2 regions of the Aeribacillus composti genome follow, and region 2 is predicted to be linked to the other one. Evidence: a T-box and tRNA genes for the amino acid it is inferred to sense, from the RefSeq annotation. Region 2 holds a T-box; the other holds one or more tRNA genes.
What was found. A T-box is a leader RNA that pairs with one kind of tRNA and senses whether it is charged. The one in region 2 lies ahead of thrS (threonine--tRNA ligase), so its partner is inferred to be a tRNA-Thr.
Positions count from the first base shown of each region.

Region 1 (12,185 bases), 1.9 Mb from region 2:
TCTATTCTTGCTTTTCTTAGCATTCCAAAAGCTATTCAGGCGGTGAAGCGATTTGTCGGCAAAACAAAGCCTATTGAAATGATGCCGGCCATGAAAGCAACATCGCAAACAAACACTTTATTAGGCTTTTTGCTTGCTGCAGGTTTGCTCATAAGCACCATCATATCTCAGTAACACGATAGTATGTTTACTATCGTGTTTTTTTATTAAGCTTTACTGTGAAATTTGTTCTGTATCATCCACTCGCAATTTCAATATGCTGAGCAAATATTTTGTCCTGAAAAAACATCTCGATAGGTCACAGCCTCTTTATCGGATAGCCAGCCTGTTTCTCAGCCGAATGATGTTGTGGTAGCCTTTCAAGTGCCATCAGCTTCAAAGCATAGCGTTAAAAAAGGCGTGGAAGCAGCAATCCTTTCCTGACATGTTTTAAAATGATGATGAAATTTATGGCTGCAAAGGTGAATTTTTTTCATGATTTTAAAGTTATAATTTATTCCTTTTCGTCCAAAATAGCTTTAGATTCTAAAAAAGAAGGTGTCTTTCATATGGACATGGACGAAAAAAAATTAAAGGATTTTCAAAAGCAATTAATATTCATGAAAAATGAGATTGAAAAACGTTGGGATAATAACGATCATTTTCAATTGGAAAAAGGGCTGGACCATGAATCAACTGGAGAGCTTTCCAGCTACGACAATCACCCCGGAGACGATGCGACCGAACTGTATGAAAGAGAAAAAGATTTAGCATTAAATAAACATTTAGAAAAAGAATATGAAGAGATCGTTGAAGCATTAGAAAGAATTCATGAGGGTACTTACGGTACTTGTTCCGTCTGCGGAAAAAAAATTGATGAAGACCGTCTCAAAGCCATACCGACAGCCAAAACATGCAAAGAACATACTCTAGTTCAAACGATTTCTCATGAAAGACCTGTAGAGGAAGAAATACTTGATGCGACTTTTCACGGATCCTCTCAAATCGACCATGAAAATACCGCTGTTACTGAACCGTATGATTATTTTCAAGATGTTATCGAATACGGAACGTCAGAAACACCGCAAGATGTAAGAACTCCACCGTTATCGTACGGAGATATGTATAATTCCGATGATGAAATTGGATATATTGAAGATATTGAAAACTTCATTTATACAGATATTGAGGGAAAAAACGTAAACGTCTATCCGTCACATGAACATAAACGATATGAAAAAATGCTTGATGAAGAGGATTTAACAGTTTTATGGGGAGATCTTCCATTAACAGAAAAAGAACCATATACGAAAAATGATTAAAATTACAGAAGACAAAAAAAACGTTGCAAACTGCAACGCTTTTTTTGATTTCGAAATGACTCCGCAGGCAGGATTCGAACCTGCGACCGTTCGGTTAACAGCCGAATGCTCTACCACTGAGCTACTGCGGAATATAAAAAAAATTTAAGGCATTTTGCCAAATAGAACAGCTTTTGACTGACAATTGCAGCAATGTCAATTACCCAACTAAGCTGCTTAAAAAATAGCAATGGGCCTGAGTGGACTTGAACCACCGACCTCACGCTTATCAGGCGTGCGCTCTAACCAGCTGAGCTACAAGCCCATATTAAGCGGGTGATGGGAATCGAACCCACGACATCAGCTTGGAAGGCTGAGGTTTTACCACTAAACTACACCCGCACGAAAATATTTATTTTTCTATTTAAATGATAAACACGCATTTTCCATGCCTCTTCCTCTTCCAGCATTGTTCGAGGATGTAAATGCGTCGAGGCAACTCGCAGATTATTCATTGAAGTGTTGCTCGTGGCTGAGGTTTTACCACTAAACTACACCCGCATAATAAGCTGATAATAGAAATAAATACTTATTTTCAATGCCATATTATCTATCTCTACTATAGGCAAATGGGGCGACTGATGGGAATCGAACCCACGAATGCCAGAGCCACAATCTGGTGCGTTAACCACTTCGCCACAGTCGCCGCAATTAATAAAACAATGGCTCGGGACGGAATCGAACCGCCGACACAAGGATTTTCAGTCCTTTGCTCTACCGACTGAGCTACCGAGCCGTAAAACTCCGATAAAAAATTATGTACAATCCATCATTAAAGAAAGAATTCATTGACACAACCTGCTGTACTTGAAAAATTCCTCCTACAGCTGTTGAATCAATAATTAATGGCGGTCCCGACGGGAATCGAACCCGCGATCTCCTGCGTGACAGGCAGGCATGTTAACCGCTACACTACGGGACCATTGGTTGCGGGGGCAGGATTTGAACCTGCGACCTTCGGGTTATGAGCCCGACGAGCTACCGGACTGCTCCACCCCGCGATAATAATGACGGAGGAGGAGGGATTCGAACCCCCGCGCGGTTTGACCCGCCTCTCGGTTTTCAAGACCGACCCCTTCAGCCAGACTTGGGTACTCCTCCATATAATAAAGATGGTGGACCTTGCAGGATTCGAACCTGCGACCGGACGGTTATGAGCCGTCTGCTCTGACCAGCTGAGCTAAAGGTCCGAAAAATGGCGGTGGAGGGGATCGAACCCCCGACCTCACGGGTATGAACCGTACGCTCTAGCCAGCTGAGCTACACCGCCAAATTAAATATGGAGCCTAGCGGGATCGAACCGCTGACCTCCTGCGTGCAAAGCAGGCGCTCTCCCAGCTGAGCTAAGGCCCCTTTAAATTCCCTGGTCGGGAAGACAGGATTCGAACCTGCGACCCCATGGTCCCAAACCATGTGCTCTACCAAGCTGAGCTACTTCCCGATATGGCGCGCCCGAGAGGAGTCGAACCCCTAACCTTTTGATCCGTAGTCAAACGCTCTATCCAATTGAGCTACGGGCGCAAATATGGTGCCGAGGACCGGACTTGAACCGGTACGGTAGTCACCTACCGCAGGATTTTAAGTCCTGTGCGTCTGCCAATTCCGCCACCCCGGCAGAGAAAAGCGGAAGACGGGATTCGAACCCGCGACCCCCACCTTGGCAAGGTGGTGTTCTACCACTGAACTACTTCCGCGTATTATGCGGGTGGAGGGACTTGAACCCCCACGCCGTAAGGCGCTAGATCCTAAGTCTAGTGCGTCTGCCAATTCCGCCACACCCGCGTCAAAATGGTGAGCCATGGAGGATTCGAACCTCCGACCCTCTGATTAAAAGTCAGATGCTCTACCGACTGAGCTAATGGCTCATAAAAAATTTTTTTCTCCTAATCCATTTTTCATTTGTCAGATGTCCCTTCCTCTGCCAGTCTTTTCGAGGATGTTGGATGCGTCGGGACAACTCTCTGATTGTTCGTCGAAGCATTGCTCGTTTCTCTGACGACTAATCTAAAAGTTCCTGCTCAATATGCAACACCTTTAATGATGCCGGCGAGAGGAATCGAACCCCCAACCTACTGATTACGATTCAGTTGCTCTGCCAATTGAGCTACACCGGCATGATGAATACAACAATCAATAATCAGTCTTGCTTCATTTGATCGTCGTTCCAATCTTAGAAATCTTGTCCAAGGAAAAGTTCAATTGGTACGATGAAGCAGCATGAAAGACGATATCTCGACCGTGCTTTGCCAATTGAGCTGAATCGATATACTGTATGGTGGAGGATGACGGGATCGAACCGCCGACCCCTTGCTTGTAAGGCAAGTGCTCTCCCAGCTGAGCTAATCCTCCAATTCAAAAATCACCAGAGGACATATGCAAAGTAAATAAAAGTCCATAATTCTTTCAAAACTAGATAACGGTTCCTTCACGAATAGATGCTCTTTCTTGGTTAAGTCCTCGATCGATTAGTATCCGTCAGCTCCACGTGTCACCACGCTTCCACCTCGGACCTATCTACCTCGTCATCTTCAAGGGATCTTACTCGCTTCGAGCGATGGGAAATCTCATCTTGAGGGGGGCTTCACGCTTAGATGCTTTCAGCGCTTATCCCTTCCGCACATAGCTACCCAGCGATGCCCCTGGCGGGACAACTGGTACACCAGCGGTGCGTCCATCCCGGTCCTCTCGTACTAAGGACAGCTCCTCTCAAATTTCCTGCGCCCGCGACGGATAGGGACCGAACTGTCTCACGACGTTCTGAACCCAGCTCGCGTACCGCTTTAATGGGCGAACAGCCCAACCCTTGGGACCGACTACAGCCCCAGGATGCGATGAGCCGACATCGAGGTGCCAAACCTCCCCGTCGATGTGGACTCTTGGGGGAGATCAGCCTGTTATCCCCGGGGTAGCTTTTATCCGTTGAGCGATGGCCCTTCCATGCGGAACCACCGGATCACTAAGCCCGACTTTCGTCCCTGCTCGACTTGTAGGTCTCGCAGTCAAGCTCCCTTCTGCCTTTGCACTCTCCGAATGATTTCCAACCATTCTGAGGGAACCTTTGGGCGCCTCCGTTACCTTTTAGGAGGCGACCGCCCCAGTCAAACTGCCCACCTGACACTGTCTCCCGCCCCGATCAGGGGCGCGGGTTAGAATGTCAGTACAGCCAGGGTAGTATCCCACCGTCGCCTCAGCGCAAGCTGGCGCTCACGCGTCTCTGGCTCCTACCTATCCTGTACAAGCTGTACCCACATTCAATATCAGGCTGCAGTAAAGCTCCACGGGGTCTTTCCGTCCTGTCGCGGGTAACCTGCATCTTCACAGGTACTATAATTTCACCGAGTCTCTCGTTGAGACAGTGCCCAGATCGTTACGCCTTTCGTGCGGGTCGGAACTTACCCGACAAGGAATTTCGCTACCTTAGGACCGTTATAGTTACGGCCGCCGTTTACTGGGGCTTCGGTTCGCACCTTCGCTTTTCGCTAAGCGCTCCCCTTAACCTTCCAGCACCGGGCAGGCGTCAGCCCCTATACTTCACCTTACGGTTTCGCAGAGACCTGTGTTTTTGCTAAACAGTCGCCTGGGCCTTTTCACTGCGGCTCATCATGGCTTATCACCTTGATGAGCACCCCTTCTCCCGAAGTTACGGGGTCATTTTGCCGAGTTCCTTAACGAGAGTTCTCTCGCTCACCTTAGGATTCTCTCCTCGCCTACCTGTGTCGGTTTGCGGTACGGGCACCTCTCACCTCGCTAGAGGCTTTTCTTGGCAGTGTGGAATCGGGAACTTCGGTACTTCCTTTCCCTCGCCATCACAGCTCAGCCTTCCGGCAAGCGGATTTGCCTGCTTGCCAGCCTAACTGCTTGGACGCGCACATCCAGCCGCGCGCTTGCCCTATCCTCCTGCGTCCCCCCATTGCTCAAACGGTGAGGAGGTGGTACAGGAATATCAACCTGTTGTCCATCACCTACGCCTTTCGGCCTCGGCTTAGGTCCCGACTAACCCTGAGCGGACGAGCCTTCCTCAGGAAACCTTAGGCTTTCGGCGGAGGGGATTCTCACCCCTCTTTCGCTACTCATACCGGCATTCTCACTTCTAAGCGCTCCACCGGTCCTTCCGGTCCGGCTTCGATGCCCTTAGAACGCTCTCCTACCGCTGACACCAACGGTGTCAACCCGCAGCTTCGGTGATACGTTTAGCCCCGGTACATTTTCGGCGCAGAGCCACTCGACCAGTGAGCTATTACGCACTCTTTAAATGGTGGCTGCTTCTAAGCCAACATCCTGGTTGTCTAAGCAGCTCCACATCCTTTTCCACTTAACGTATACTTTGGGACCTTAGCTGGCGGTCTGGGCTGTTTCCCTTTTGACCACGGATCTTATCACTCGCAGTCTGACTCCCAAGGATAAGTCATTGGCATTCGGAGTTTGACTGAATTCGGTAACCCGATGGGGGCCCCTCGTCCAATCAGTGCTCTACCTCCAAGACTCTTCCCTTGAGGCTAGCCCTAAAGCTATTTCGGAGAGAACCAGCTATCTCCAAGTTCGATTGGCATTTCACCCCTACCCACACCTCATCCCCGCACTTTTCAACGTGCGTGGGTTCGGGCCTCCAGCAAGTGTTACCTTGCCTTCACCCTGGACATGGGTAGATCACCTGGTTTCGGGTCTGCGACCTCGTACTATTTCGCCCTCTTCAGACTCGCTTTCGCTGCGGCTCCGCCTTTCGGCTTAACCTTGCACGAAATCGCAACTCGCCGGTTCATTCTACAAAAGGCACGCCATCACCCGTTAACGGGCTCTGACTACTTGTAGGCACACGGTTTCAGGTTCTCTTTCACTCCCCTCCCGGGGTGCTTTTCACCTTTCCCTCACGGTACTGGTTCACTATCGGTCACTAGGGAGTATTTAGCCTTGGGAGATGGTCCTCCCTGCTTCCGACGGGATTTCACGTGTCCCGCCGTACTCAGGATCCACTCGGGAGGGAACGGAGTTTCGACTACAGGGTTGTTACCTTCTCTGACGGGCCTTTCCAGACCTCTTCGTCTACCCCGTTCCTTTGTCACTCCTTAATCGAGTGTCCTACAACCCCAAGAGGCACGCCTCTTGGTTTGGGCTGTTCCCGTTTCGCTCGCCGCTACTCAGGGAATCGCTGTTGCTTTCTCTTCCTCCGGGTACTTAGATGTTTCAGTTCCCCGGGTTGCCCTCCATACCCTATGGATTCAGGTATGGATACTGCCCCATTACGGGCAGTGGGTTCCCCCATTCGGACATCTCCGGATCGACGCTTACTTACAGCTCCCCGAAGCATTTCGGTGTTTGTCCCGTCCTTCATCGGCTCCTAGTGCCAAGGCATCCACCGTGCGCCCTTTCTAACTTAACCGTTTCTTCCTAACATGAGCGATCTATTCGTGAATGTCTTTCCGTTATCCAGTTTTCAAAGAACAATCAAGAAGGATATGATCCTTCAAAACTAAACAAAACGGAAAAGCGTACCCTATTTCAATGTATATATCCTTAGAAAGGAGGTGATCCAGCCGCACCTTCCGATACGGCTACCTTGTTACGACTTCACCCCAATCATTTGTCCCACCTTCGGCGGCTGGCTCCCGTAAGGGTTACCCCACCGACTTCGGGTGTTACAAACTCTCGTGGTGTGACGGGCGGTGTGTACAAGACCCGGGAACGTATTCACCGCGGCATGCTGATCCGCGATTACTAGCGATTCCGGCTTCATGCAGGCGAGTTGCAGCCTGCAATCCGAACTGAGAGTGGTTTTTTGGGATTCGCTCCACCTCGCGGTTTCGCTGCCCTTTGTACCACCCATTGTAGCACGTGTGTAGCCCAGGTCATAAGGGGCATGATGATTTGACGTCATCCCCACCTTCCTCCGACTTTTAGCCGGCAGTCACCTTAGAGTGCCCAACTGAATGCTGGCAACTAAGGTCAAGGGTTGCGCTCGTTGCGGGACTTAACCCAACATCTCACGACACGAGCTGACGACAACCATGCACCACCTGTCACCCTGTCCCCGAAAGGGGAACGCCCTATCTCTAGGGTTGTCAGGGGATGTCAAGACCTGGTAAGGTTCTTCGCGTTGCTTCGAATTAAACCACATGCTCCACCGCTTGTGCGGGTCCCCGTCAATTCCTTTGAGTTTCAGCCTTGCGGCCGTACTCCCCAGGCGGAGTGCTTAATGCGTTTGCTGCAGCACTAAAGGGTGGATACCCTCTAACACTTAGCACTCATCGTTTACGGCGTGGACTACCAGGGTATCTAATCCTGTTCGCTCCCCACGCTTTCGCGCCTCAGCGTCAGTTACAGGCCAGAGAGCCGCCTTCGCCACTGGTGTTCCTCCACATCTCTACGCATTTCACCGCTACACGTGGAATTCCGCTCCCCTCTCCTGCACTCAAGTTCCCCAGTTTCCAATGGCCGCTCGCGGTTGAGCCGCGAGATTTCACATCAGACTTAAGGAACCGCCTGCGCGCGCTTTACGCCCAATAATTCCGGACAACGCTTGCCACCTACGTATTACCGCGGCTGCTGGCACGTAGTTAGCCGTGGCTTCCTCGTCAGGTACCGTCAAGGTACCGCCCTGTTCGAACGGTACTTGTTCTTCCCTGACAACAGAGCTTTACGATCCGAAGACCTTCTTCGCTCACGCGGCGTTGCTCCGTCAGACTTTCGTCCATTGCGGAAGATTCCCTACTGCTGCCTCCCGTAGGAGTCTGGGCCGTGTCTCAGTCCCAGTGTGGCCGGTCACCCTCTCAGGTCGGCTACGCATCGTCGCCTTGGTGAGCCATTACCTCACCAACTAGCTAATGCGCCGCGGGCCCATCCTGCAGTGACAGCTAAAAGCCGCCTTTCAACCGAAAACCATGCGGTTTTCGGTGTTATCCGGTATTAGCTCCGGTTTCCCGAAGTTATCCCAGTCTGCAGGGCAGGTTGCCCACGTGTTACTCACCCGTCCGCCGCTAACCTAAAGGAGCAAGCTCCCTTCGGTCCGCTCGACTTGCATGTATTAGGCACGCCGCCAGCGTTCGTCCTGAGCCAGGATCAAACTCTCCAAAAAAAGTTTGTCACCAAATGCTCTTGTCAGAATCAACAGGCACGCTTTTCGTTTTGTTCAGTTTTCAAAGATCATTTTCCGCTGTATTTTTACAGCGACTTTTTCAATATACAACTATTCAGAGCAAAATGTCAAGAGTTTTTTTAAAAAGTAATTTTTTATTCATGACTAATGTCTCATTGATCTTAACGACATTTGATATTCTATCACCATTAACCACTAATTGCAATATAAATTTTTATAAAAAAAGATTTATTTTTGATAGTCGTTAGACAAAAATTGATTTAGTAGACGAAAGCATACTCATTCAAATAATTATCTGTTAGAACATATTTTACCACAAACAAACGCATTGTTAAGCACCTCTTACTGTTTGTGATCCGCTAAAATTTCTATCTAACGAGCCAAAGGAAAATCGATGTCAAGCATTTGTCAGCATCACCGTTTTCATAAACACGATTTCACCGGATTGAAACATGACACTGTGAAGCAATTTATCGATCGAAACAATAGTTTCCTCAACTTAAAAAAAGACGCGATGCAGCCAAGTACAAATAAAAGCAGAATGCTGATGCAGCCATAGCATTTATTTTTTTGTATTAAAAATGGACAAGCATGAATATATAAAATTTAGAGAGACAAAAGCGGGAGGGATAAAAATGGATCTGGCTTTCTTAATTATTGCTTATTTTTTATCCATTTTCCATTTTGCATATGGATATAAAGAAGCTATAAGAATAAGCGAAGAAAACGGAAAAGTGAACGGTTGGTCCGTCATTTTTTCGTTTCCACTCGGATTTATATTTGCATTTTTTACAAACTTTTTTTATCACAAAATATATTTATAAATTCAATCAGTAGATTTATACAATCTTTACGGAAAAGCTTTTTCCTTCATCTTTTCATTGAAGACGAATATTATCACAAAAAACTCATTTTTTATGAAGAAATAATAAAACCCTTGGTCAACAAGGGTTTTTTAAATGGAGCATAGGGGGCTCGAACCCCTGACCTTCGCGCTGCCAGCACGACGCTCTCCCAACTGAGCTAATGCCCCGTTTTTCATTTGTCACAGACAATATTATAGCGTGATGATTTTTCCAATACAAGTATAAATTTATACAAATGACGAAATTTCATAAGAGGTTTTTCTCCTGTAAAAAAGTTGATGCGGTAACGCTCTTTTCAAAGATATATCAGAATTTACATGGACCAATTACTTATCAAAATCATACGATGGCTACAGAGGGGGGAACGATAAATGATTGCAATTCAAAATAGGCCTATTACAGCTAATGAATTAAAAGAATTTTTTTCAGATGCAAAAGATCGGGAAATTATTGATTGGATGGCAAACAGCCACAAAGTTTATCGCTATGAATCCTTAAATGAATTAAAGTTTGAAATTTTATTCAGGAGAAAAACGATCGAAGCTTCGCTCGACCTTTTAAAAAGCAAAGCGCAATTTGCGACATTTGAAAATTCATACTGTCATGATCGCTTCTGGCAGCTGAGCAGTAAAGGGGCGTTTTTGTTAAAAAAAGATGTGACTCCGGCAAAAGGAATAGAGGACATTTTTATAAATGGAAATAAATATGCATTTGAATGTGCAACAGCTATAGTCATTGTGTTCTATAAAGCTGCTCTTGATTCAATAGGAGAAAAAGCTTTTAATTATTTATTTGCAGATCTTGTTTTATATGACTGGCATTACGACAAAGACCTCGGAGTCCGAACGACCGTTACGACTGATTTTGTCCCAGGAGACTGCGTTTATTTCAACAACCCGGATTTTAACCCGGAAACACCACAGTGGCGGGGGGTAAATGCGATTCATCTCGGCAATAATCTGTATTACGGTCACGGAATCGGAATTCGTGATGCAAAAGGCGTCATCGAAACGTTAAATCGATATCGAAAAAGACAAGCGGTTGAATCGGCTTATTTAAAAGATCAAGTTACAAGACCGAATTACAAGTACCTATCAACTTATCAAAACTATATTCGTGAAAATAAAAATAAACGAATTTCGGCTAGAATCGGGCAAACTTTTTATACATTTTAACTAAAACCTATCCTTTTAAAATTTTTGCATAATATGTCCGTTTTCTAGGTCCGTCAAACTCGCAAAAATAAATGCCTTGCCATGTCCCAAGCAGCAAATTTCCTTCCAAGATGATAACGTGCTGGGATGCTCCGACAGTACTTGCTTTCATATGAGCAGCAGTATTCCCTTCAAAATGCCGGTCAAGCGGATTCTCCCATGGGTACAGCTCATCGAAACGGCGAATCATATCCCGCTTTACGTCAGGATCAGCATTTTCATTGATCGTAATGCCTGCTGTCGTGTGCGGACAGTATACCACAACTATCCCTTCTGAAACGGCTGATTCATGTACAAACTGTTGAATTGACATTGTAATGTCAATCATTTCATCACGCCGGCTCGTCTGTAATATAAATTTTTTTAACATGATAAACACCGCCTCTTAGCCTTGCGCTTTTTCTAAAATGACAAGGGGCCTATTATACGAATAAGCCCCTTTTCCAATTTTTATTCTTCTTGAGATTGGAAGAAAATCATCACGAATTTCAGAAGTTCAAATAGAGATATTAAAGCTGCCGCAACATACGTTAAAGCCGCTGCATTTAATACTTTATTGACTCCGTGCTCTTCTTCGTTTCGGATAAAGCCGTCGCTTACTAAAATAGCTTTTGCTCTAGAGCTCGCATTAAACTCAACAGGCAATGTGATCAACTGAAATGCAACTGCAGCGGAGAAAAAGATAATCCCAAGCCCTAACAAGTTTAAGCTTTGTAATAAAAACCCGGCAATAAGCAAAATCGGAGCAATTCCCGATGTAAGATTGACAACTGGAAACATTTTATGTCTTAACACAAGAGCACCATACCGTTCTTTATGTTGAATTGCGTGTCCGCACTCATGCGCCGCGACGGAGACGGCCGCAATCGAATTTCCGTAATAAACCGGCTCTGATAACCGCACAACCCGATGAATTGGATCGTAGTGGTCTGTCAGCTGCCCGTGAACAGGCTCGACTGGAACGTCATAAAGTCCGTTTTGATCCAAAATTCTCCGCGCAACTTCTGCCCCTGTTAAATGACTCGAAGCGATCACATCGGAATACTTAGCAAAATTCCCTTTCACACGGAATTGCGCCCAAATAGATATTCCGAAGGCAATGAACACCAGAATGTCCATCGGATGAAAAAGCATTTTGAAAAACCTCCCGTTCTATTTTTTATAGTTAACAATAATATAACAATTTTTGAAGGAATTTGTACAGAATTTTGTATCAATGTAAAAGAACTGACACATGTCTTTACTATTCTACGATGACATGAACCATTTCATTCAGCTTTACTGTAAAATCACCCCATAATTATGAATTCAGCTGTCCAACATATTCATACGCATTTGTATACGAAAAGTTTCATTTTCAAAAAAGAATTTGCACATACTAATACAGGGGTGTTGAGATGAAACTTAATAATGAAGAGAAAAAACAACTGAGTACCGCAATTGATAACATGAACGATGCGTTAGATGTATTTATCGAGCTGTACAATGAATCAGAAGAAGATGTAAGCATTATAGAATTTGAAGATCAAACCATCAAGGCGATTAAACGCGCGGTCGATGCATACGGAAAAGAGGCCGTTTCCAAAAAAATCAATACAATTATTACAGAAATTTTCTCTTTTCTTGCCGAAACGAAAGGAAGTAAATCATGAAATCAAAGCTTTGGATTCAATAT
Region 1 is NZ_CP134501.1:922,889-935,073, reverse strand. Features, by position in the region: gene RI196_RS04755 (1,4-dihydroxy-2-naphthoate polyprenyltransferase) at 1-174, shown strand, start outside; gene RI196_RS04750 (TraR/DksA C4-type zinc finger protein) at 549-1,301, shown strand; tRNA gene RI196_RS04745 (tRNA-Asn) at 1,361-1,432, opposite strand; tRNA gene RI196_RS04740 (tRNA-Ile) at 1,532-1,605, opposite strand; tRNA gene RI196_RS04735 (tRNA-Gly) at 1,612-1,682, opposite strand; tRNA gene RI196_RS04730 (tRNA-His) at 1,911-1,986, opposite strand; tRNA gene RI196_RS04725 (tRNA-Phe) at 2,004-2,076, opposite strand; tRNA gene RI196_RS04720 (tRNA-Asp) at 2,187-2,262, opposite strand; tRNA gene RI196_RS04715 (tRNA-Met) at 2,265-2,341, opposite strand; tRNA gene RI196_RS04710 (tRNA-Ser) at 2,352-2,441, opposite strand; tRNA gene RI196_RS04705 (tRNA-Ile) at 2,454-2,530, opposite strand; tRNA gene RI196_RS04700 (tRNA-Met) at 2,537-2,610, opposite strand; tRNA gene RI196_RS04695 (tRNA-Ala) at 2,621-2,693, opposite strand; tRNA gene RI196_RS04690 (tRNA-Pro) at 2,705-2,781, opposite strand; tRNA gene RI196_RS04685 (tRNA-Arg) at 2,785-2,861, opposite strand; tRNA gene RI196_RS04680 (tRNA-Leu) at 2,867-2,955, opposite strand; tRNA gene RI196_RS04675 (tRNA-Gly) at 2,963-3,034, opposite strand; tRNA gene RI196_RS04670 (tRNA-Leu) at 3,041-3,122, opposite strand; tRNA gene RI196_RS04665 (tRNA-Lys) at 3,130-3,205, opposite strand; tRNA gene RI196_RS04660 (tRNA-Thr) at 3,382-3,454, opposite strand; tRNA gene RI196_RS04655 (tRNA-Val) at 3,614-3,689, opposite strand; rRNA gene RI196_RS04650 (23S ribosomal RNA) at 3,786-6,717, opposite strand; rRNA gene RI196_RS04645 (16S ribosomal RNA) at 6,856-8,409, opposite strand; gene RI196_RS04640 (hypothetical protein) at 9,066-9,254, shown strand; tRNA gene RI196_RS04635 (tRNA-Ala) at 9,391-9,463, opposite strand; gene RI196_RS04630 (protein-glutamine gamma-glutamyltransferase) at 9,668-10,471, shown strand; gene RI196_RS04625 (secondary thiamine-phosphate synthase enzyme YjbQ) at 10,479-10,880, opposite strand; gene RI196_RS04620 (zinc metallopeptidase) at 10,961-11,644, opposite strand; gene RI196_RS04615 (hypothetical protein) at 11,908-12,162, shown strand; gene RI196_RS04610 (potassium channel family protein) at 12,159-12,185, shown strand, end outside.
Region 1: it encodes a tRNA-Thr, which carries the amino acid that the T-box ahead of thrS (threonine--tRNA ligase) is inferred to sense. The anticodon was not compared.

Region 2 (12,185 bases):
TTTTTAGTTGACGCAATCCGTTTCAATGATGGTGTCTCCTTCAACTGATAGTTCATTTCATATACATATTATAGAAAACAAAAGAAAAAATAAAGAAGAATGAAGAAAAACGAGGTGAAGGATATGAATTTTGATTTGCGCAATGCAGTCATTGCCAACATATCGCAAAATTCAAAAGACGAGCTGAGAGAAACGATCGTTGATGCCATCAATAGCAAGGAAGAAAAAATGCTTCCAGGGTTAGGCGTGTTATTTGAAATTATCTGGAACCATTCAAGTCAGCGTGATCAGCAGGAAATGGTTGAAACACTTGAACAAGGATTAAAAGAGACTGGAGCTGGGAAATAACCAGCTCCTGCTTTTTAGTTGTACGTAATGTTTTCAACCGTTTTTTTGTCGAGGCGTTTAATGACTTCTGTCAATAATTGAACCGTATGTTCAAAGTCTTCGCGATGAATCATCGCAGCGTGTGTATGAATGTAGCGCGTTGCAATCGTAATGGAAAGCGTTGGAACACCATTTCCTGTTAAATGAATCGATCCGGAGTCTGTACCGCCACCCGGCATAGCATCATACTGATATGGAATGCCGCATTCTTCAGCGACCCCTACGACAAAATCGCGAAGCCCTTTATGGGAGACCATAGAAGCATCATATAAAATAATTTGCGGACCTTTCCCCATTTTTCCCATCGCTTCTTTTTCGGAAATGCCTGGAGTGTCGCCGGCTATTCCGACGTCTACGCCGAAAGCAATATCAGGCTCAATATAATGGGCTGATGTGCGGGCTCCTCTTAATCCTACTTCCTCCTGAACGGTTCCTACACCGTAAACGACGTTCGGATGGTTTACCCCTTTCAGCTTTTTCAAAACTTCGATCGCTATTGCACAACCGATGCGGTTATCCCAAGCTTTCGCCAAAAGGATTTTATCATTTTTCATAACGGTGAACTCAAAATAAGGCACAATTTGGTCGCCGGGACGAACACCAAATTCCATCGCTTCTTCTCGGCTGCTGGCGCCAATATCAATAAACATGTCTTTGATCTCTACAGGCTTTTTTCGTGCTTCTGCCGGCAAAATATGCGGCGGCTTGGAACCGATGATGCCGGTCACATCTCCTTTTTGGGTGACAATCGTCACTCTTTGTGCGAGCATAACTTGATTCCACCAGCCACCAACAGGCTGAAAGCGAATGAACCCTTTATCATCAATTTGCGTAACCATAAAGCCGACCTCATCAAGATGGCCCGCGATCATAATTTTGGGTCCGCCTGATTCTCCTTCTTTTTTGGCAATTAAACTGCCGAGTCCATCCGTTTGGATATCATCCGCATAATCTTTTATGTACCCTCTCATTACTTCTCTGACTTCCCGTTCATTGCCGGCGATGCCTTTCGCGTCTGTTAAATCTTTTAACATTTTCAATGTTTCATCCCATTTCTCCACACTGAAACCTCCTTTAATTTATATTCTTCATTTTTTCCAAACGGAATTGTTAATATCCTTGATTTTGTCTAGCATGATTGACTTCATTTTTCGCCATGTATGCTGAAATAATATCTTCCTCTGAAAAGCCCAGCGCAGAGCCGAGTGTAACATAGTCGTTAAATAAATCGATATACGCTTGGACAGACAAATATTCATTGAATTTTGCCGTTTTTTGATAAACGTTTAAAAAAAGATCGGTCAGGCTTTTATCGATTTTTCTTGCTTTCATTTCCGGCAGTTTTTCAATATACAATTCATGGCCGATCGACAATAAAAAATGAAGGCCGTCTACATACTCTTCCAAAATAACCTCTCTGTCGGAAGGCGGCTTAACGCTCCAAAATTTAAAGCAGCGCGTTTCATTAGCCAATTCGCCAATTTCAACAAGCAAGGCTAAAACTTTTCTCTCGATCAGCCTTTCTTCCTCCAAACCGTGTTTCTTTTCAATTTTTTCATCCAATTCTTTTTGCATTTTATATAACTGTTCAAAATCCATTTTCTCAACCCCTAAAATATATCTAAAAAAATTATAGCAAATGTGATCATTAATGAAACCCCTTCAATTCCTTTTTCGTAATGTATATGTATGAATATGACCTTCGGGGAGGTTTAAAGTAAATGATTGTCATCCTTCTTCGTCTTTTCATAATTGCTGCGATTATTTTCCTAATTTATTCATTCATTAAATATTTATTGAACCCGAAGCGAAAGTTAGAATTGGCTCATGAGCAAAAAAAATTTTTCTTTCTTGATGATAAAGAAAATGTCCACAAAAATTTTTTGTTAACGCATAAAGGAGTTTTATTTGAAGGGGAAAAATATTTAGGCACGACTGAAACTTCTTTTGAAGTTATCTCCGTTTTTATTTGGACATCTACTCCAAATAAGTTAAGGGGGTTTACAAAAGAAGATTTTCAATTTATAGAATCGAAAATAAAAGAAGCATATCCTTACGCCAAAATCGACTGGAAAAGTCCAATTAAAGAGTTTTTGAATCGGAACGAATCGGAATTCCCGACACTATCTTAAGACAGCAAAAAAGAAAGAGCAGCTTGACATTCCCGTTCAAAATTGACAGCGTTAAAAGACTATGCGGTTCATGACTGGACGATCATGGTGTCGCTTTTTTGATCAATCTATGCAACATTTCTGATTTAAAAAGAAAATAAGCATTCTGAAGGCAGTTCCCATTGCGGGAGCTGCTGTTAGCTTCCATTTCTATTTTTATCCCATTACCTTTTCTCTTCCTCTATGAAATTTTGTAAAACAGCTCGGTAATTGATTATAATTTTTCGAAGTCTCCTTTTTAATTGGGTTTGGTCACTTTCATTATAAAACAGAGTGCTTCGTAAATGCTTTTTTCATTTTGATGATATTCTTGATCCCAACATTTAGTATAGAACCTAAATTTTTTGCATCGGCCTAAAAAACCCTTGAACTTTTGACTTTTTTCACTGTTGAGAAACGTAAAGCCATAATCGTTTACCTTTTCAGCCATATAAAAATCCCCTCCAAATAGAAGTGCAGCATCCGCGAGTCATTGCGCAGATTTTTTACACGTCTACTTAAAGGGGATCAATTATGTGCTGTTCAATTATGTCCAGCCCAAAGGGCAATGTACGTTTATAGGTGGCTTGCTTTTTCGATTACTTATTTAATTCAGCTTTAGCTGTTTCGGCGAGTTGTGCAAATCCTTTTTCATCATTTACTGCTAAGTCAGCAAGCATTTTTCTGTTTACTTCAATGCCAGCAAGCTTTAAACCGTGCATGAACCGGTTGTAGGAAAGACCGTGAATGCGCGCAGCAGCATTGATTCTCGTAATCCAAAGCTTACGGAAATCGCGTTTTCTTTGGCGACGGTCACGGTATGCATACATTAAAGATTTCATTACTTGCTGGTTAGCAACTTTATATAAACGATGCTTCGAACCGTAATAACCTTTTGCAAGCTTAATAATTTTTTTGCGGCGTCTGCGTGTCACTGTACCGCCTTTAACACGTGCCATAATGCATTCCCTCCTAAAAAATCGAAGTTAAAAATTATTTTATATTGTCAAGCATTTGATGAATACGTTTAAAGTCACCTTTGCTTACTAATGCTGGTTTGCGAAGTTTGCGTTTTTGCTTTTGAGTTTTGTTAGCGAATAAATGACTAGTAAATGCATGAGACCGTTTCAAATTTCCGTTCCCAGTTTTTTTAAATCTTTTCGCAGAGCCGCGATGAGTTTTCATTTTAGGCATAAAAGGATCCTCCTTCTATTTCTTTTCGTTTTTCGGTGCTAGCACTAGAAACATGCTGCGCCCATCCATTTTCGGCTTCGTTTCAACAGAACTGATGTCAGCGCATGCTTCAGAAAATCTTTCTAGAACTCGTTGGCCGATTTCTTTATGGGTAATCGCTCTTCCTTTAAAGCGGATCGATGCTTTCACCTTGTCACCCTTCTCCAAAAATTTCCGAGCATTGCGAAGCTTTGTATTAAAGTCATGCTCTTCAATTGTTGGGCTTAGGCGGACTTCCTTCACATTAATAACTTTCTGCTTTTTACGCGCCTCTTTTTCTTTCTTTTGCTGCTCGAAGCGGTATTTTCCGTAATCCATGATGCGAGCAACCGGCGGTTTTGCATTCGGAGCAACAAGAACGAGATCCAAATTGGCATTTGCGGCAATATCAAGCGCTTCTTGCCGTGATTTAATGCCTAATTGATTACCGTTTTGATCGACCAGTCGAACTTCACGAGCGCGGATGCCCTCGTTTACTAACATGTCTTTGCTAATAATGAGCCACCTCCAAGATTTTATAAACAAAGTGCACGTTCGCCTTGACAGAGCTTATACATTCGTTTATGCAAATAAAAAACGCGTAGACGCACACTGCACCCACACGTTGAATACACGAACTTTTTGTCCAATGTATAAACCTGTCAACAGCAACGATGTGCGTCAATCAGGTGAGAAGCGGGTGCTTCTGCTTGTTCTCCTTGACTATAATATTCTATCATGGCAAAGCAGCTTTGTCAAAACAACATTTCTTCAAAAACGATACCATTTTAAACTATTCAAACAGAAAATGCAAGAGACTATTTGAATGAACATACATAAATCGGAATGGAGTGGACATGATAATCAATATATCATATAACTATTGGAGTGATCGAAATGGATGCAAACCGCGTAAAACAAATTTTATCCTCGCCGGCTGATATTGAAGTTCTCTATAACGGAGCTTCCGTTTGGATTGATCAGCTAAATGAAGATGGAAAAACAGCAACCGTTCATGTAAGAGGTCCGTTTAAAGAACGTACGGTTGTAAATATTTCTGAGCTTGAAGAAAAATAATTCCTCCATTGTTTTAAACTTTATTGATATAAAATAGCTCCCAATGCTCCGGTAAAAGAACCGTTTGATAAAAATATGCTTTGCAGACCTGTCATGGAATCAAAGCTTTGGATGATTTGTTGTAATGGAGGGTTTTGCGAAATTGCAGCTCCAACATAGACACACGTGTCCACTTGATGAAGCTCGGCACATTGCTTTGCCAAAAGAACGATCGTTTCACCAATCAATTGAAATAACGCTGCAGCAGCATCTTTTTTCCGTGCTCTCGATAAATCCGGATTGCCAAAATTAGCAGCGGTTAAATCTCCTAAAATTGGAGGAGCCTCTTCTCCATACAAATCTTTTACCAACAAATCAACATGGCTTCGATCACCTTTTTTCGCCAAATCAACGATTTGATAAAAATTGCTCTCCTGCAAAATGAGCCGGCTTAAACCGGAAATAACACCGCCGCCGATACCGCTACCAAGCAGACGCTCATAACGCTCGCCCTTCATAAGGAAAAAAGATGTTCCCGTTCCGATGCTGACGATTAAAAAATCGCTCTTTGGCTCCTTTCCTTCTTTTACTAAAAGCTCTCTTGTTCCTATACAAACTGAATCAAATTCTGGAATAAAGGTCACATCAGCTCCGGTCAATTTTTCTTTTACTTTTGCAGCTCTGCCTCCTGTTATTCTATAGCGGGCAGCCGGCTTCAATCTCTTCATCCAAGAAAGAGCTTGATCCATTTCATCAATTGGAAACCATTTATACCGATATCGCCCATGTTCAACATAAGCAATTTTTAATAAACTTCCCCCTGCATCAATTCCTACTATTTCCATCCGTACACCCCTCGCTTATGTTTCAAAAAAAGGAAATCAGCAAACGCCGATTTCCTTATTTTCTCCCTTCTTTTCCAACAGATACAGCAAATGTCTCCAGCGGCATGGATTCTGATTTTTGTTCTCCATACTTTCTGACATTGACCGTCTCATTTTCTGCTTCTTGATCACCGACAACGACCATGTACGGGATTTTTTGCATTTGTGCCTCACGAATTTTATAGCCGATTTTTTCATCCCGAATATCGACTTCAACACGCAAGCCTTCTTGCTGAAGACGCTGTTCTACTGTTTTGGCATAATCAAGATGCACTTCCGGCGAAACAGGGATGACTTTCACTTGCACAGGTGCAAGCCAAGTTGGGAAGGCGCCTTTATATTCCTCAATTAAGAAGGCAACAAACCGTTCCATCGTTGAAACAACTCCGCGGTGAATAACAACTGGCCGATGATGTTTGCCGTCTTCGCCAACATATGTTAAATCAAGCCGTTCCGGAAGGAGAAAATCTAGCTGAACAGTCGATAATGTTTCATCTTTTCCTAAAGCCGTCCGCACTTGTACATCCAATTTCGGTCCGTAAAATGCCGCTTCACCTTCCGCTTCATAATAATCCAGCCCGAGTTCGTCCATTGCGGCTTTCAGCATCGACTGGGCCTTTTCCCACATTTCATCATCATCATAATATTTTTCTTTATCCTCAGGATCGCGGTAAGATAATCGGAACGAATAATCTTTTATACCAAAATCCTCGTATACCTCTTCAATAAGGCGGACAACTCGGATGAATTCGTCTTTAATTTGATCCGGCCGCACGAAAATATGCGCATCGTTCAACGTCATCCCGCGAACACGCTGCAGCCCTGTCAATGCCCCTGACATTTCGTATCTGTGCATTGTTCCAAGTTCTGCAATGCGGATCGGCAATTCCCGATAGCTGTGAATTTCATTTTTGTAAATCATCATATGATGCGGGCAGTTCATCGGACGCAATACAAGCTCTTCGTTATCCATCTTCATTGGCGGAAACATATCATCTTGATAATGGTCCCAATGGCCGGAAGCTTTATAAAGATCGACGCTGCCGAGAACAGGTGTGTATACATGCTGGTATCCGAGTTTAATTTCTTTATCAACAATATAGCGTTCGATAATCCGGCGGATAGTTGCACCTTTTGGCAGCCAAAGCGGCAAGCCTTGTCCAACCTTTTGAGAAGTGGTAAACAGGTTTAATTCTTTTCCAAGCTTGCGATGATCCCGCTCTTTCGCTTCTTCAAGCATGCGGAGATGTTCTTTAAGCTCTTCTTTTGTAAAAAATGCTGTACCGTATATGCGTTGAAGCATTTTGTTTTTGCTGTCTCCACGCCAGTAGGCGCCGGCTACGCTGAGCAATTTAAATTCCTTTATTTTTCCGGTAGAAGGAACGTGGACTCCTCGGCATAGATCGAAAAATTCTCCTTGCTCATATATGGAAATGATTTCGCCTTCCGGAATATCATCGATAAGCTCAAGCTTTAAATGGTCGCCGATTTCCTCATACATTTTTTTTGCTTCATCGCGGCTTACTTCTTTACGAATAACCGGCAAATTTTCGCCGACAATTTTTTTCATTTCTTTTTCGATTTTAGGCAAATCTTCGTGAGAGATCGCTTCATCCATATCGATATCATAATAAAAACCGTTTTCAATGACGGGCCCAACTCCCAATTTTACATTTGGGTAAAGCCGTTTAATCGCTTGCGCCATTAAATGTGCTGTACTATGTCGTAAAATTTCTAACGCTTCTTTTGTATCAGGCGTCAAAATTTCAATATGGCCGTCTTGTTCAATCGGGGTTTTTAAGTCAATAAGCTTTCCATTTATTTTACCTGCAATGGCTTTTTTCTTTAATCCAGGGCTGATGGATGCAGCGATTTCTTCCGTTGTTGTTCCGTACGGAAATTCTTTTACAGAACCGTCTGGAAAAGTAATTTTAATGGCTTCTTTCATCTTCTTTCCTCCTTTGTTTTTTCTTGCAAAAATAAACACCCGTCCCTAAAAGAAGGGACGAGTGTTGTATGTAAAACCCGTGGTTCCACCCTAGTTCCCGCTCAAAACTTTGAGCGGCTCATTTTGATAACGGAGCAATCCGCCAGCTATTACTTGGCAAAAGCCGTTCACAGCTGAAGTTTAGAGGTGGTAAGAGCATTACACGAGTTAGGAAGGTTTCAGCCTGTGCCTTCCCTCTCTTTGAACTGTGATAATACTCCCGTGTCCTCATCATAACCTTTTCGTGATGAATGATTTCAACCGTATTATAGACTGATTCGCCACCAAAAATCAAGGAGTACTGAAAGAAACTTATCGTTTTTGAAAGCTAGCCCTTGAAAAAAATCGAACCCGTTCCTGAAAGATGTTTTGGATCGTTTGAATCATTGCTTCCTCCTGTTGATCGGAGTATATATAAATTTCTAAAGGAGCAATGGATACAAGCGGGGCCAGCAAATGGGAATCAATATACATCGGGTGGCGATAAATAAATTCCCGATCAATCCACTTTTTCAATTCCAGCTCTTTTATTTCGATGAACTTTTCATTAAACACTTGAAAGGAAGTATCATGCAAAATATGAATCGTTGATAATTTCGGTTTTTTATTGAGAACATATTCCCGCAAGCTTTGAATAAAATTTTGGTATTCCTGCTCCATTTTATACTCTTCAATGGAGAGACCGACATATTCCGAAAGTCTTGATAAATAATCAGACAAGCGGAATTGAATAAATGATTCTATAGAAAAAGATTGGTTTGGCCGAAGGAAATTCGTTAAAGCAGAAATAATTAAGTTTTCTCTCGGCTCAAAATGTTTGATCATTGGAATTTCCGCCCGCTCTCCTTCCAAGATCGATTGAGCAATATGTAAAATTTGCTGTTTTTCATCTTCATCCTCAAAATAAAATTGTTTTTCAATTATAAAAAGAAGGAGACGGGGCTCTTTCACATTTAGAAAAAAGTCAACAAATGATGGTACGAGCACATCAGATATAAATGTTTCCCAATCATCTGTTTCACATGTTAATACTGTGCCGTTCAGCAAGGCTGCTTGGAAATCAAAGTTTTCCTTCTCTGTATTAAGCAATTGATGCAGATAAGAAGCTTCTTTTTCCGTTTGAAAAGTTATTTCCAGCAAAAAAAGATCCCCCCCTTTATATAGCAAGTCCTGTTTCTATATATATGGGGGGATGGCATTATTTAGAAGTGTTTGCTGTCCAGCGGTTATTCTTGTCTGCGATTTTTTCCTTTCAATTCCACGGGAATGGCCAAAAAACGAATCCTTTCCATAATTCTTTTTGCCTTTAGCTGTTCTATTTCGCCTTTTTGTGAATAAGTCAGGTGGTGTTCCAATTCGCTAAAATTAAAGTTGGATGTAAAAAAGGTCGGTAAATTTTCAAGCATGCGGAATTGGAGAATCGAGCCTAAAATGTCGTCTCTCATCCAGCTCGACATCGATTCAGCACCAATATCATCAAGCATTAATACCGGAATTTTTTTTACCGCATCAATCTTTTCATTCAGTGAATGATCTTGAAGAGCGCTTTTTAACTCCCTGACAAACTCCGGAACATATACAAGCATGGAAGGAACGCCTTTTTCCGCCAGCTCATTCGCGATCGCTCCAAGAATAAATGTCTTTCCCACGCCGAAGGAACCGTATAAATACAATCCTTTTAACCGATCATTCTGACCGTATTGCTCAACAAAATCTTGCACGAGAGACACTGCCTTCAGACGGTTCGGTTCGTTTAAATCAATATCCTCAAGGTGTGCATTGAGGATTTCCTTTGGTACATACATGCATTTAATGAGCGATTCTTGTTTTTTTCGAGCATCATATGCTTCTTTTCTCGGGCATTTATCATATTTCAGGTCGATTGTTTTTCTTTCAATAATTAATGTAGGGTGATATCCTTTTAAAATATTTTTGCACTCATCTAAATTTCGGCATTCACGGCAAAACTTGCTCTGCGTTACAAATTCATACAGTTTGCCTAAGCTGCGGTCAATCATATGTTCATCGATTTGATTTTTATGCTTTTCTAAAAATAACCTGACATCTTTGTCCGATTTTATTTGCTGTTTCAAGTTCAAATACGTTTCCCGAAACCCTTTGCTGTTCATGAATTGTTTTAAATGATTTTGCAGGGATTCCATCTTCCTCCCTCCTTTCACCTAGTCCTTCTGTTTATTTTTATATTTTTTAATCCGCTCCTGCAGCTTTTGTTTTTCTTTTTCAAACGCTTCCGGATCGATGTTTTCTACCTGTTGATTTTCGTTTTCCAAAAGCCATGAAGGGAGTTTTTCTTTTCGAACGATTTTTTTGCTGTCAGTCTTCTTATCCTTTGTTTCCGCCCAGGTTAAATATTTCTTATGTTCTTTTTTCGCCACATCCACTGCATCCTTCACAGTTTTAATTCCTAATCGAGCCCAGTGGCTGGCAATTTTCTCAACATACGCTCTTGACAATCTCATATTTGTTTTTAGCAGGACATAATAAATTAAAACATTGACAACTCCGGGAAGCAGCTTTTGCTGAAACATGACATCTTCAATAATTTTCAAATCCGCTGCGGACGGTTCAATCCCGCCTGAAATATCTTTTAGAAACTGTCTTGGAGAGATGGATTCAAGCTGTCGAATTAATTCCTTATCTTTTGACTGTTCAATTTCTTCGTCTTTCACCCGCTGATTCAAAGGCTGAAGCCTATCAACAAGCTCTGGAAGACGGTTACCGTGATTCAGCTTATACCAATCCCTCGCCCATTTTCGCAGCTCGTCTAAATTAATTTGCTCATCATGATCCAAAGAACGGATGACCAGATTTTTCATTTCAATTGGATCAATTCCATAAACATATGCTAATTTCTCAACAGCTTCCTTAACCGCAGGCGTGATCGCTTTTTTGGGCACAATATGCTCTGATAAACCGGCATAAAACAATTGAAAATCAAAGGACTGGTTTTGAATCGAAATCGGTTTCCCAGGCGCATGATCAAAAAGCTCCTGATCGTTTTCCTCAGGTTCCATTGCAATATTGGCTGAAAGCTCAGATGGGTGGATCGATTGGTATACTTCATGAAATGATCTTGTCACATCTTTGGCGTTGCTATCAACCGATTTATCGGAAAAATAGCTTTTCAATCTTTGGTACACCGTTTTTCCAACTCTGTTATATAAATATATGTTCAACATTCCATCATAAAAAAATTGTTTGGGGGAAAGAGGTCGTTGAAGTTCATAAATATATTTTTTCGGTTCGCTTTCATCGACAAGGTATGTTTTTAAAAGACCTATTCCTTCTAATTTCAAACGGTCATGATAAATTTCATTTAATGGGGATTGAGTAACAGCCATTAAAAAATGGTGGGTCGATTCCGTCCCCCAAAGACGGTTTTGTTCAAGCTCGCTCCAAAGCGTCATGTATAAGTTTAACGTTCTTGGCCCGATTAAGGGCTGGTACAGTAATGTAAGAACTTTTCGGTCAAATTCATGAATCAAACTGCTCGTACATTTCACAACGTAGCGATCAACAGGCAGCAGCTCTTTCCAGTGATGATGTCCAATCATTTTTTCAAAACCTTCCCAAATAGCATGTCATAATCTCGCAGCTCTTTATGAACGTTCTTTTTTGATCAGTTCTTTCAATTCCTCAATAAAGACATTTATATCTTTAAATTGCCTGTAAACAGAAGCAAATCGAACGTATGCGACTTCATCAATTTCGGCTAGTCTGTCCATCACCATTTCGCCGATCGTTTCGCTTGATATTTCCGATGTACCTAGATTTCTTAGTTCTTTTTCAATATCATGCGCAGCATCTTCCAATTTTTTTAAAGAAACCGGTCTTTTCTCACAAGCTTTAATCATCCCGCGCAAAACTTTTTCCCTGCTGAACTCTTCTCGTGTTCCTTCCTTTTTCACAACGATGAGCGGAATTTCTTCCACTTTTTCAAACGTTGTGAACCGATATTGACATTCCTCACATTCCCTTCGCCTCCGAATTGATCTCCCTTCATCGACTGGACGCGAATCTAAAACACGTGTTCCAAAATGGTGGCAGGAAGGGCATTTCATATCACCAGCTCCAATCTTTTTAACTAAATCAAAAAAGCTCTACCTACATCTTATTAAATAGCATTGGATCAGACAAGAAACTTTCAAGTTCTTGTATTTTTGTTATAGATAATTCGACTGAATGAAATGGATTTCTGTCAGTCCGGTCCAATCAAATGATGTTCGAACCGCCAAACAGTGATGGCAGCCATGCCAATAAAAGCTTTTTTATTTTTGCATCACTACAATGAATGATTTTAAAAACATCAAAGCCTCTTTTTCATAACGGCTTTGCAGGGGGGGGAGAATAACTCGGTACTTTGAGGCCGCAAATAAGATGCCTCTAAATACCATTCAATATGAAATATTATTCTTAATTATAATATAAAAAGAGGTGCAGTAAAAAGCTGACACCTCTTTGCATTTCCATTCAAATTTTATTCTGTTT
Region 2 is NZ_CP134501.1:2,818,218-2,830,402, forward strand. Features, by position in the region: gene RI196_RS13715 (TrmH family RNA methyltransferase) at 1-56, opposite strand, end outside; gene sspI (small acid-soluble spore protein SspI) at 124-348, shown strand; gene RI196_RS13725 (M42 family metallopeptidase) at 363-1,448, opposite strand; gene RI196_RS13730 (dUTP diphosphatase) at 1,498-1,986, opposite strand; gene RI196_RS13735 (hypothetical protein) at 2,109-2,519, shown strand; gene RI196_RS13740 (hypothetical protein) at 2,797-2,988, opposite strand; gene rplT (50S ribosomal protein L20) at 3,137-3,496, opposite strand; gene rpmI (50S ribosomal protein L35) at 3,531-3,731, opposite strand; gene infC (translation initiation factor IF-3) at 3,747-4,268, opposite strand; ribosomal protein L20 leader region at 4,337-4,467, opposite strand; gene RI196_RS13760 (H-type small acid-soluble spore protein) at 4,647-4,826, shown strand; gene coaW (type II pantothenate kinase) at 4,847-5,650, opposite strand; gene thrS (threonine--tRNA ligase) at 5,706-7,637, opposite strand; T-box leader at 7,688-7,920, opposite strand; gene ytxC (putative sporulation protein YtxC) at 7,989-8,816, opposite strand; gene dnaI (primosomal protein DnaI) at 8,903-9,838, opposite strand; gene RI196_RS13785 (replication initiation and membrane attachment family protein) at 9,857-11,251, opposite strand; gene nrdR (transcriptional regulator NrdR) at 11,297-11,758, opposite strand.